3 regions of the Bradyrhizobium sp. JHI2711 genome follow, and region 3 is predicted to be linked to each of the others. Evidence: predicted binding sites of a transcription regulator. Region 3 holds the regulator's gene; each other region holds the start of a gene.

Region 1 (3,271 bases), 770 kb from region 3:
GCTGCAAACGGCTGGACCGGCGCAGCGAGGAATGGATCCACAGCCCGATCGCGGCGAGGAACGAGCAGACCACGATGCCCGCGATGAGGGCTTCCCAGATCACGCCGGGATCAAGCCTGGTGAGATCGCCCGGAACGGCAAGGCTGTCCGATGCCGCAAAGGCGCGCGCAGGCGCGCCCGTAACGGCCAGGCATAGGAGGGCGTGCACAGCAATCCAAAGCGTGCTGCCCACGTGCCAGTTCTTCTCAGCCATCAGCCACCCGCGATTTCAACGTCGGATTGTCTGGCTTCGCGGGTTTGGATCGGGTAAACGCCTGTGGGCACAACAGAATAATGTGACATAAAATGCGGCAATTGCCCTGACATGATAAACGACTTCTTAACGGAAGCCCCGCCTGCGCCGCCGCATCCGGACCGTGCGCCACCGGTGCTTCCAACTGGTATCCTGCACAACCATGGATAGGGTCGATTGCGTCGTCATCGGAGCCGGCGTGGTCGGGCTCGCGGTGGCCCGGAAGCTCGCCCAGGCCGGGCGCGAGGTGATCGTGCTGGAGGAAGCCGAGGCGATCGGCACCGTCACCTCCTCGCGCAACAGCGAGGTGATCCATGCCGGCATCTACTACCGGGCCGGGAGCTGGATGGCGCGCATGTGCGTGGCAGGCAAGCACGCGCTGTACCGCTACTGCGCCGAGCGCGGCATCCCGCACAAAAATTGCGGCAAGCTGATCGTCGCGACCAGCCCGAAGGAGACCGAGAAGCTGCAATCGATCAAGGCGCATGCCGAGGCCAACGGCGTGCTCGACATGCAGCTGCTCTCGGGCGAGGCCGCACGCGCGCTGGAGCCGGCGCTCGCCTGCGACGCCGCGCTGCTGTCACCGTCGACGGGCATCATCGACAGCCATTCCTACATGCTCTCACTGCGCGGCGAAGCCGAGGACGCCGGCGCAGCTTTCGCGTTTCACACCCCGCTGATCCGTGCCAAGGCGGCGGCCGGCCTCATCGAGATCGATGCCGGCGGCGAGGCACCGATGACGCTGCAATGCAACCTCCTCGTCAACGCCGCGGGGCTGTCGGCAACGCATGTGGCGCGCAACATCGACGGCATGCCGCTGGACCGGATTCCGCCGGCCTATCTCGCCAAGGGAAACTACTTCAGCTGCAACGCCAAGGCGCCGTTCTCGCGTCTGATCTATCCGGTGCCGGAGCCCGGCGGCCTCGGGGTGCACTTGACGCTGGACATGGCAGGACAGGCGCGCTTCGGGCCTGACGTCGAATGGATCGAGACGATCGACTACGAGGTCGATCCGTCACGCGCCGAGCGCTTCTATCCCGCGATCCGCAAATACTGGCCGACGCTGCCTGACGGCGCGCTGATGCCGAGCTATTCGGGCATCCGCCCGAAGATCGTGCCGCCGGCCGTGGCCACGCAGGATTTCTTGATGCAGGGCCCGCGCGATCACGGCGTTGCAGGCCTGATCAATCTGTTCGGCATCGAATCGCCGGGACTGACGTCCTCGCTCGCGATCGCCGATCACGTCGCCGAGCTCGCAGATATCGACAGTGTTTCGAGAAGCGGATAAGTGTGCGCGTCGAGAGCCACGGGTCCAAGCAAGAATGAGCGCCGCACAACCGTGTTGCACGGTACACACCTTGCAGCAGGGATGAGCACGGATGCTCTCATCCCTGCGTGAAGGACGTGATCAACTCTACACTGTCACGGGGGTTACTAGTGGAGCGTGTCGCCAGATTGCTTCAGACGCTCGATCTGGTCCTTGACCATCAACTTCCGGCGCTTCAACTCAACAATTTGCAGGTCGTCTGTTGAAAGGTGCACGAGAGCTTCGTGCAATTCGTTTTCGAGAAGTTTGTGCTTCCGTTCCAATTCAACGAGATGTGCCTGAATTGTCATTCGAAACCTCCTCGGTAGGGTTGAACCTTTAGGATTCGATCCGGACAACCAAGTCTACATCACCGATTCGTCCTGTCGATGGGTATCCGTCGTTGCAGCGTCATTTTTGAAAGTTCATATGTAACGAAGCGTGACTAAGGGAACCACGCCGGAAAAATCCATGATATCAATACGCCCACGCACCGCCGCAGCTCCCTGCAGAAATATGTTGCTGGAGATCGGGGACGAGGGATCGCAGATCGCTTGCGATCACGCGGCGCAAGGACGATAATTTCCACAGGGCATCCACAGCCCGGATCTCACGCCTATCGGTTTTCGGCCACCGCAGACATGACCAATGAAGATGAGCGTGAGCTCGAAGCCGAGCTCACCCGGTTGCAGCAGGAACACCGAGATCTCGATGCGGCGATCGATGCATTGCATCAATCGCCCGCCCCCGACCTGTTGCGGTTACAGCGCCTGAAGAAGCGCAAGCTGTTGTTGCGCGACCGCATCGCGTTCATCGAAGACCAGATCACCCCCGACATCATCGCCTGACCGTGAGCCGGTCTTGCGCGGCGCCCCGCCGCTTCCGAATCCGCTTGACTCAATAAGAACAAAATAGGAACATTCGCGGGCGCCCCACCTCAGAGAACGCTCAAGGACAACACACGAGGACAACGCAGATGTCGGCAACCGCCCTTTTCGACAACAGCCATTACGAACAGGCCTGCGATCAGGCGATCGCGATGTGCGACGGCAATCTGCGCAGCACCATCAAGGCGCTGATCATGGCCAACGAATATCTGGAAGCCGAGCTGGAGGAATTGCAGGCGGCGATTTCAGCCGGCTGCATTCCGGAGATCTCGCGCAGCAAGATGCGGAGCAAGAGCAGCGCCGCATAATCTTCAACCTTGGAGCAACGCCATGTCGGATGTGACCTATTACGTTGCAATGCCCTTCTTGATCGATGACGACGGATCACCCGTCGCAGGCGCTGCAGAGGAGTGTCAGTCCTCGACGGCGGCGCTGCGACGCGCAGAGATGCTGGCGCGCGGCGCCGGCCATATCGGCGCGATCGCGTTCAGCCGCAGCGGCGATCCCATGACCGGCGAATTCGGCGACGCGACGCTGCTGCGCAAGTTCGGCAACGTGCCGGAAGATCTTGCCACCCTCTAGACTAGCGCTCGCCGCCGACCAGCCTGATCCGCGGCTCGTGCCGGCGGCTCGCCTTGCGCACATACATGGCGGCATCCGCCTCCTCCAGGGCGCGGCCTGCAGCGGATTGCGGACCGAGCAGCGCGACGCCGGCCGAGGCGCCCGCGGCCACGTGCTGGCCGCGAAAAACGAATGACAATTCGTCGATCGCCTGCTCCAAGGCCG
Region 2 (3,271 bases), on a different contig from region 3:
TTGATTTCCTCCTCCTCGAGCGCGGCCTGGACCTGTCGCAGCTCGAACGGCGAGGGGATCGTGAGGATCTTCGGCAGCAGCGGCCAGAGCGCGGCGGCGGTGAAGACCGACGCGACCGCCGTGGCGGCCTTGAGCATGCCCTCGATGCCGTAGATCGGAACCCAGAGCGTATAGATCGACAGCACGTGGGTCAGGCCGCACGCCATGATGAAGATCGCGAACGCCCAGTAGACCCAGCCGAACTTGAGGTCGCGCCGCTTGGTGACGAGAATAGCGAGGGCGAACGGGATCGAGAAATAGGCAGCGGCAATGCTGGCGTCGGAAACGACGTGAAGCCAGATCAGCTGAGGCTCCCACAACAGGCAGATGCCGTGCGGCGACAGCATGGACGAGTCGAGGAGACGTTCGAAGAAGGCCCACATCGTTCCACCCCAAGGAGTCTTGTTCAGGTGGCTTGCGGGGCCGGCGGCCCGCAACATGGGGGCGCTGGACGGTTCCACCACCTGACGTCTCGCGTAACCGGCGAAGCACGCTAAGGTACGCGACTATAGCAAGGGTCCGGCGCCGTTGCATTTTCAAGCCCCCATCATTTCGGGCCTTGGTCCGCGCGGTGTCCGACTGATTCGCAAGGCGCGCAATCGGTTCGCGAATCACGCCTGGCGGCGGCCCGGCGCGCTTGCTGACGTTCCACGGTCGCGCTACGAGAGGCCATGGCGGCCTCCTCAAGCACATGTCTCCCGCGATGACGACCCCGGTCGCACTCACCATCGCCGGTTCCGATTCGAGCGGCGGCGCCGGCATCCAGGCGGACCTGAAGACCTTTGCCGCGCTCGGCGTCTATGGCGCCTCCGTGATCACGGCGTTGACGGCGCAGAACACGCGCGGCGTGACCGGCATTCACGCGGTGCCGGCCGGGTTCGTCACCGAGCAGATCGACGCGGTGTTCTCCGACCTCGACATCGGTGCGGTGAAGATCGGCATGGTGGCCCAGGCCGCCAGCATCGATGCCATCGCGGCCGCGCTGTCGCGCTGGTCGCCGCGGCATGTCGTGCTCGATCCCGTCATGGTGGCGACCTCCGGCGACCGCCTGCTCGCCGCTGAAGCCGTCGACGCCCTGCGCGCCAGGCTGATGCCGTTGGCTGCCGTGATCACGCCGAACCTGCCGGAAGCTGCGGCCCTGCTCGATGCACCGGTGGCGGCGAGCGAGGCCGAGATCGAAAGCCAGGGACGCCGCCTGCTGGCGCTGGGCTGCCGCGCCGTCCTGATCAAGGGCGGGCACGGGGAGGGCGCCGAGAGCACCGACTATCTCGTCACTGCCGAGACCGCGATCGCGCTCGCCGCGCCGCGTGTGGCCACCCGTAACACCCATGGCACCGGCTGCTCGCTGTCCTCCGCCATCGCGGCCGGGCTGGCCAGGGGCGAGGACCTCGAGGCCGCCGTGCGCAACGCCAAGGCCTGGATCAGCGCCGCGATCGCCGCCGCCGACCGCTTCAGCGTCGGCCACGGCCACGGGCCGATCCATCATTTCCACAAGTTCTACTGAGGCGGGCACCTGAACGCGCGCCCCATCCTTCGAGACGACCGCTTCCAGCGGTCTCCTCAGGATGAGGCTAAGCAGCACTGTGCCCGTTGAAGCTAGGGCCGCACACTCGGTCCTCATCCTGAGGGCCCGCCAAGGGCGGGCGTCTCGAAGGATGTGCCGCGGGGAGGTTTGCCTCAGAGAAGAGCGGGGGCTTGCGCCCCTGCGGCGCCATGTCGCCTGATTGTCGCATGCGACTGATATTCGCGGGGAGGGCGAGGCAAGGCGTGATTCGTATTTGAAGGTGCCTCAAGGGTTCAATCGGTCATCCCCCTGTCACGGGACATTGTTACAGGCTGGCGCATGGGAAGTTACGATGTGAGTGACGAGAGCCCGGAGCGGCGCTTTCGCACGTTGTTCATCTCCGACGTCCATCTCGGGGCCCGCGGTTCACAAGCCGATCTTCTGCTCGACTTCCTGCGCTACCATGATGCCGATACGATCTATCTCGTCGGCGACATCGTCGACGGCTGGGCGCTGAAATCGAGCTGGCACTGGCCGCAATCGCATAACGACCTCGTCCAGAAGCTTTTGCGCAAGGCGCGCAAGGGCGCCAAGGTCATCTACATTCCCGGCAATCACGACGAGTTCCTGCGCAACTATTACGGTACGCATTTCGGCGGCATCGACGTGGTCGAGAACACGGTTCACACCGGCGCCGACGGCAAGCGCTATCTCGTCATTCACGGCGACATCTTCGATCTCGTGGTGCAGAACGCGCGCTGGCTCGCCCATCTCGGCGACAAGGCCTACGACTTCGCGATCCAGATGAACCGCCTGGTCAACTTCTTCCGCCGCCTGTTCGGCGTGCCCTATTGGTCGCTGTCGCAATGGGCCAAGCAGAAGGTCAAGAACGCCGTCAACTATATCGGCGCGTTCGAGCAGGCGCTCGCCGCCGAGGCGCGGCGTCACCAGGCCGACGGCGTGATCTGCGGCCACATCCACTACGCCGTGATCCGCGACGAGGCCGGCATCCGCTACATGAATTGCGGCGACTGGGTGGAGAGCTGCACCGCCCTGGTCGAGCATGACGACGGCCATTTCGAGATCATCACCTGGGCGGATCAGTTGCGGAAGCCGGAGCAGGTGCCACAGGTCGCAGCTAGAGCTGCATAACAAGGACCACTTGATGCGCATCCTGGTCGCGACCGACGCCTGGCACCCGCAAGTCAACGGTGTGGTTCGGACGCTGACCAAGCTCTCTGACGCTGCAAAAGCGCTCGGCGTCGAGTTCACGTTCCTGACGCCGCAATCGTTCCGCACCTTCGCGATGCCGAGCTATCGCGACGTGCGCCTCGCCATGCCGCGCCCGGCCCGGATCGCAAGGCTGATCGAGGAGGCACGTCCCGACAGCATCCACATCGCGACCGAAGGGCCGATCGGCCTGATGGTCCGCCGCTATTGCCGCCAGCGCAAGCTGCCGTTCACGACCAGCTTCCATACCCGCTTTCCCGAATATGTCCGCGCCCGCGTGCCAGTGCCGGGCTCGCTGATCTGGCGGGCGCTGCGGCGCTTCCACAGCGCCAGTCGCGCCGTGATGGCGGCGACGCCGGCGCTCGCGCGCGAACTGACCGAGCGCGGCTTCGACAATGTCGTGCTGTGGCCGCGCGGCGTGGACACCACGTTATTCCACCCGCGAGTCATCGATCTCTGCCTGCCGGCACCCGTGTTCCTGTCGGTCGGCCGCGTCGC
Region 3 (3,271 bases):
TTCCGTCAGTGCGCCAACCGTTCATCCCGGCTCGCAGCCGCTGCCCGAGGCGCCCGCCAAGGTCACCGCGCGCAACCTGAATTTCTACTACGGTGAGCACCACGCGCTGAAGAACATCAACCTGGCGCTCGGCACCAATCGTGTCACGGCGTTCATCGGCCCGTCGGGCTGCGGCAAGTCGACCCTGCTGCGCATCTTCAACCGGATGTACGATCTCTATCCGGGCCAGCGCGCCACCGGCCAGCTGCTGCTCGACCAGACCAACATCCTCGACCCCAAGCTGGACCTCAACCTGCTGAGGGCCCGGGTCGGAATGGTGTTCCAGAAGCCGACGCCGTTCCCGATGACGATCTACGAGAACATCGCCTTCGGCATTCGTCTCTACGAGAAGATCTCCAAGTCCGAGATGGACGACCGCGTCGAGAAGGCGCTGCGCGGCGGCGCGCTGTGGAACGAGGTCAAGGACAAGCTCAATGCCTCCGGCCTGTCGCTCTCCGGCGGCCAGCAGCAGCGCCTCTGCATCGCCCGCACCGTCGCGGTGCGGCCCGAGGTGATCCTGTTCGACGAGCCCTGCTCGGCGCTCGACCCGATCTCGACAGCCAAGGTCGAGGAGCTGATCCAGGAATTGTCAGAGAACTACACGATCGCGATCGTCACCCACAACATGCAGCAGGCGGCGCGCGTCTCCGACAAGACCGCCTTCATGTATCTCGGCGAGTTGATCGAGTTCGACGACACCAGCAAGATCTTCACGTCGCCGAGCGATCGGCGCACGCAGGATTACATCACCGGCCGGTTCGGCTGAGGAGACGGAACATGGGTTCTGAACATACCGTAAAGGCTTTCGACAGCGACCTTCAGGAGCTCACCCGCCTGGTCGCCGAGATGGGCGGCATCGCCGAGCGCATGATCGTCGATTCCGTCGACGCGCTGATCCGCCGCGACGTCGCGCTCGGCCAGCGCGTCGTCACCACCGACGCCGAGCTCGACGCGCTGCAGAAGCGCATCGAGGAGCGTGCCGTGCTCACCATCGCCCGCCGCCAGCCGATGGCTGTCGACCTGCGCGAGATCGTCGGCGCCATGCGCGTTGCGACCGATCTCGAGCGCATCGGTGATCTCGCCAAGAACATGGGCAAGCGCGTCGCGGCGCTGGAGACGGATTTCCATCCGCTCAAGCTGTTCCGCGGCCTGGAGCACATGACCGATCTCGTGCAGCAGCAGGTCAAGTCGGTGCTGGACGCCTATGCCGCGCACGATTTGCCGGCGGCGATGGCGGTGTGGAAGGGCGACGAGGAAGTCGACGCCATCTGCACCTCGCTGTTCCGCGAGCTCCTCACCTACATGATGGAGGATCCGCGCAACATCTCGTTCTGCATCCACCTGATGTTCTGTGCCAAGAACATCGAGCGGATCGGCGACCACGCCACCAACGTCGCCGAGACAGTGTTCTACATGATCGAGGGCCAGGCGATCACCGACAAGCGGCCGAAGGGCGACATGACGACCTTCGCCACGACGGTGCCGAATACCTGACGACTTAAGGAGCGACGACCACATGGGCGCACGCATTATGGTGGTTGAGGACGAGGAAGCTCTCACCGAGCTTCTCCGCTACAACCTCGAAGGCGACGGCTATGACGTCGAGACGGTGATGCGCGGCGATGACGCCGACACCCGCCTCAAGGAGCACATTCCCGATCTGATCGTGCTCGACTGGATGCTGCCGGGCCTGTCAGGCATCGAGCTGTGCCGGCGGCTTCGGACCCGCCCCGAGACCAAGCAGCTGCCGATCATCATGCTCACCGCGCGCGGCGAGGAGAGCGAACGGGTGCGCGGGCTCGCGACCGGCGCGGATGATTACATCGTCAAGCCGTTCTCGGTGCCGGAGCTGCTCGCGCGCGTGAAGGGCCTGCTCAGGCGCGCAAGTCCCGAGCGCCTCGCCACCGTGCTCGCCTATGGCGATATCGAGCTCGACCGCGACAAGCGCCGCGTGGCGCGCTCGGGCCGGCCGATCGATCTCGGTCCGACCGAATATCGCCTGCTGGAGTTCTTCCTGGAGCATCCCGGCCGCGTGTTCTCGCGCGAGCAGCTGCTCGACAGCGTCTGGGGCCGCGACATCTACATCGACGAGCGCACCGTCGACGTGCATATCGGCCGCCTGCGCAAGCTGCTCAATCTCGGCCGCGAGCAGGACCCGATCCGCACCGTCCGCGGCGCCGGCTACGCGCTGGACGATCGCTTCGCGAAGGCTGAGCAGACATAAAGCGCCAGCGACAGCTGGTTTGGCGAACTGCGGCGCCGATCTCGGCCGTCATCCCGGGGCGCGCGCAGCGTGAGCCCGGGATCTGAGCGCTTGCGCTCTTCGCGATTAGCCACAGGACGTGGTTTGGCGAAGACTCGGAGTGACCATCTCGCGCAACGATTGCGCCCCGCGGTTACGGATCCCCGCCTTCGCGGGGATGACACCGAGCGATTGGGAGCCGTCATCGTGTGACGGCTGCAGTCTTGGCGATCAAGCTTGGCGATCAAAGCTTGGCGATCAGGGAATTCCGCAAGCTCACCGCGTGCCCGGTTTCGGTGCTGCGCGACGGCGATCCGCTGCGGGCTGATAGGCCACGCGCGAATGCTGGGCACAATAGGGCAGGCCGGAGAGCGCCTTGCCGCCGCAGAAGAAGAAATCCGGGCTCGAGGGATCGCCGACCGGCCAGTGGCAGGTCGCCTCGTTCAATTCCAGCAGCGACAGCCGCTGGCTCATCGGCACCACGTTGTCGTAGGTAACCGGCTCGGCTTCCAACTCGACCTCGAAGGCCTGCGCCAACGCGGTGTTGCCGCGCGCGACGGGGCGGGTCACCCGCATCATATGCTGCGCGGGCCGTGCCTTGCGCGGCCGCGGCGCTGCCGATGAAGGGCTCTTGGCGCGGCCGGACAGGCCGAGCCGGTGCACCTTGCCGATCACGGCATTGCGGGTCACATTGCCGAGCTCCGCCGCGATCTGGCTGGCCGAAAGTCCGGCCTCCCAGAGCTTCTTCAGCTGCTCGACGCGATCATCGGACCAGGTCAAAACCGTCATTGCACCCTTTCCCTCGCTGCGCGCCTGCCATCCTGGGGCCTTCGCAGCGAATGCTTTAGCCTTGAAAAACCCGTGCCGTCAGAATCCCTTAAGGCTCGCCGGGCGCGCTCAAGACGCCCGAACGTTTACGCCGGTACATGAGGACTTCTGGGATCAGAACTGCTGCACGAGATGTCGTATCTGACAGTCCAAACGCTACAA

The links. Region 3 encodes PhoB, which activates phosphate uptake and scavenging genes when phosphate is short. Its sites were predicted from a motif close to TGTCATNNANCTGTCAT; they were not measured.
Region 1: a site for PhoB is predicted at 1,997-2,013, ahead of ACTEK7_RS19710 (YdcH family protein). Genes of this name have one in related genera too.
Region 2: a site for PhoB is predicted at 1,843-1,859, ahead of ACTEK7_RS31120 (UDP-2,3-diacylglucosamine diphosphatase). Genes of this name have one in related genera too.

The regions. Positions count from the first base shown of each region.
Region 1 covers NZ_JBPZPT010000002.1:1,522,424-1,525,694, reverse strand. The annotation lists gene ACTEK7_RS19720 (EAL domain-containing protein) at 1-253, opposite strand, end outside; gene ACTEK7_RS19715 (NAD(P)/FAD-dependent oxidoreductase) at 456-1,580, shown strand; gene ACTEK7_RS19710 (YdcH family protein) at 1,727-1,909, opposite strand; gene ACTEK7_RS19705 (YdcH family protein) at 2,240-2,446, shown strand; gene ACTEK7_RS19700 (hypothetical protein) at 2,575-2,793, shown strand; gene ACTEK7_RS19695 (hypothetical protein) at 2,816-3,067, shown strand; gene ACTEK7_RS19690 (GGDEF domain-containing protein) at 3,069-3,271, opposite strand, start outside.
Region 2 covers NZ_JBPZPT010000005.1:97,064-100,334, forward strand. The annotation lists gene ACTEK7_RS31110 (PAS domain S-box protein) at 1-422, opposite strand, end outside; gene thiD (bifunctional hydroxymethylpyrimidine kinase/phosphomethylpyrimidine kinase) at 743-1,543, shown strand; gene ACTEK7_RS31120 (UDP-2,3-diacylglucosamine diphosphatase) at 1,883-2,695, shown strand; gene ACTEK7_RS31125 (glycosyltransferase family 4 protein) at 2,709-3,271, shown strand, end outside.
Region 3 covers NZ_JBPZPT010000002.1:749,333-752,603, forward strand. The annotation lists gene pstB (phosphate ABC transporter ATP-binding protein PstB) at 1-805, shown strand, start outside; gene phoU (phosphate signaling complex protein PhoU) at 817-1,533, shown strand; gene phoB (phosphate regulon transcriptional regulator PhoB) at 1,556-2,263, shown strand; gene ACTEK7_RS16020 (GcrA family cell cycle regulator) at 2,558-3,070, opposite strand.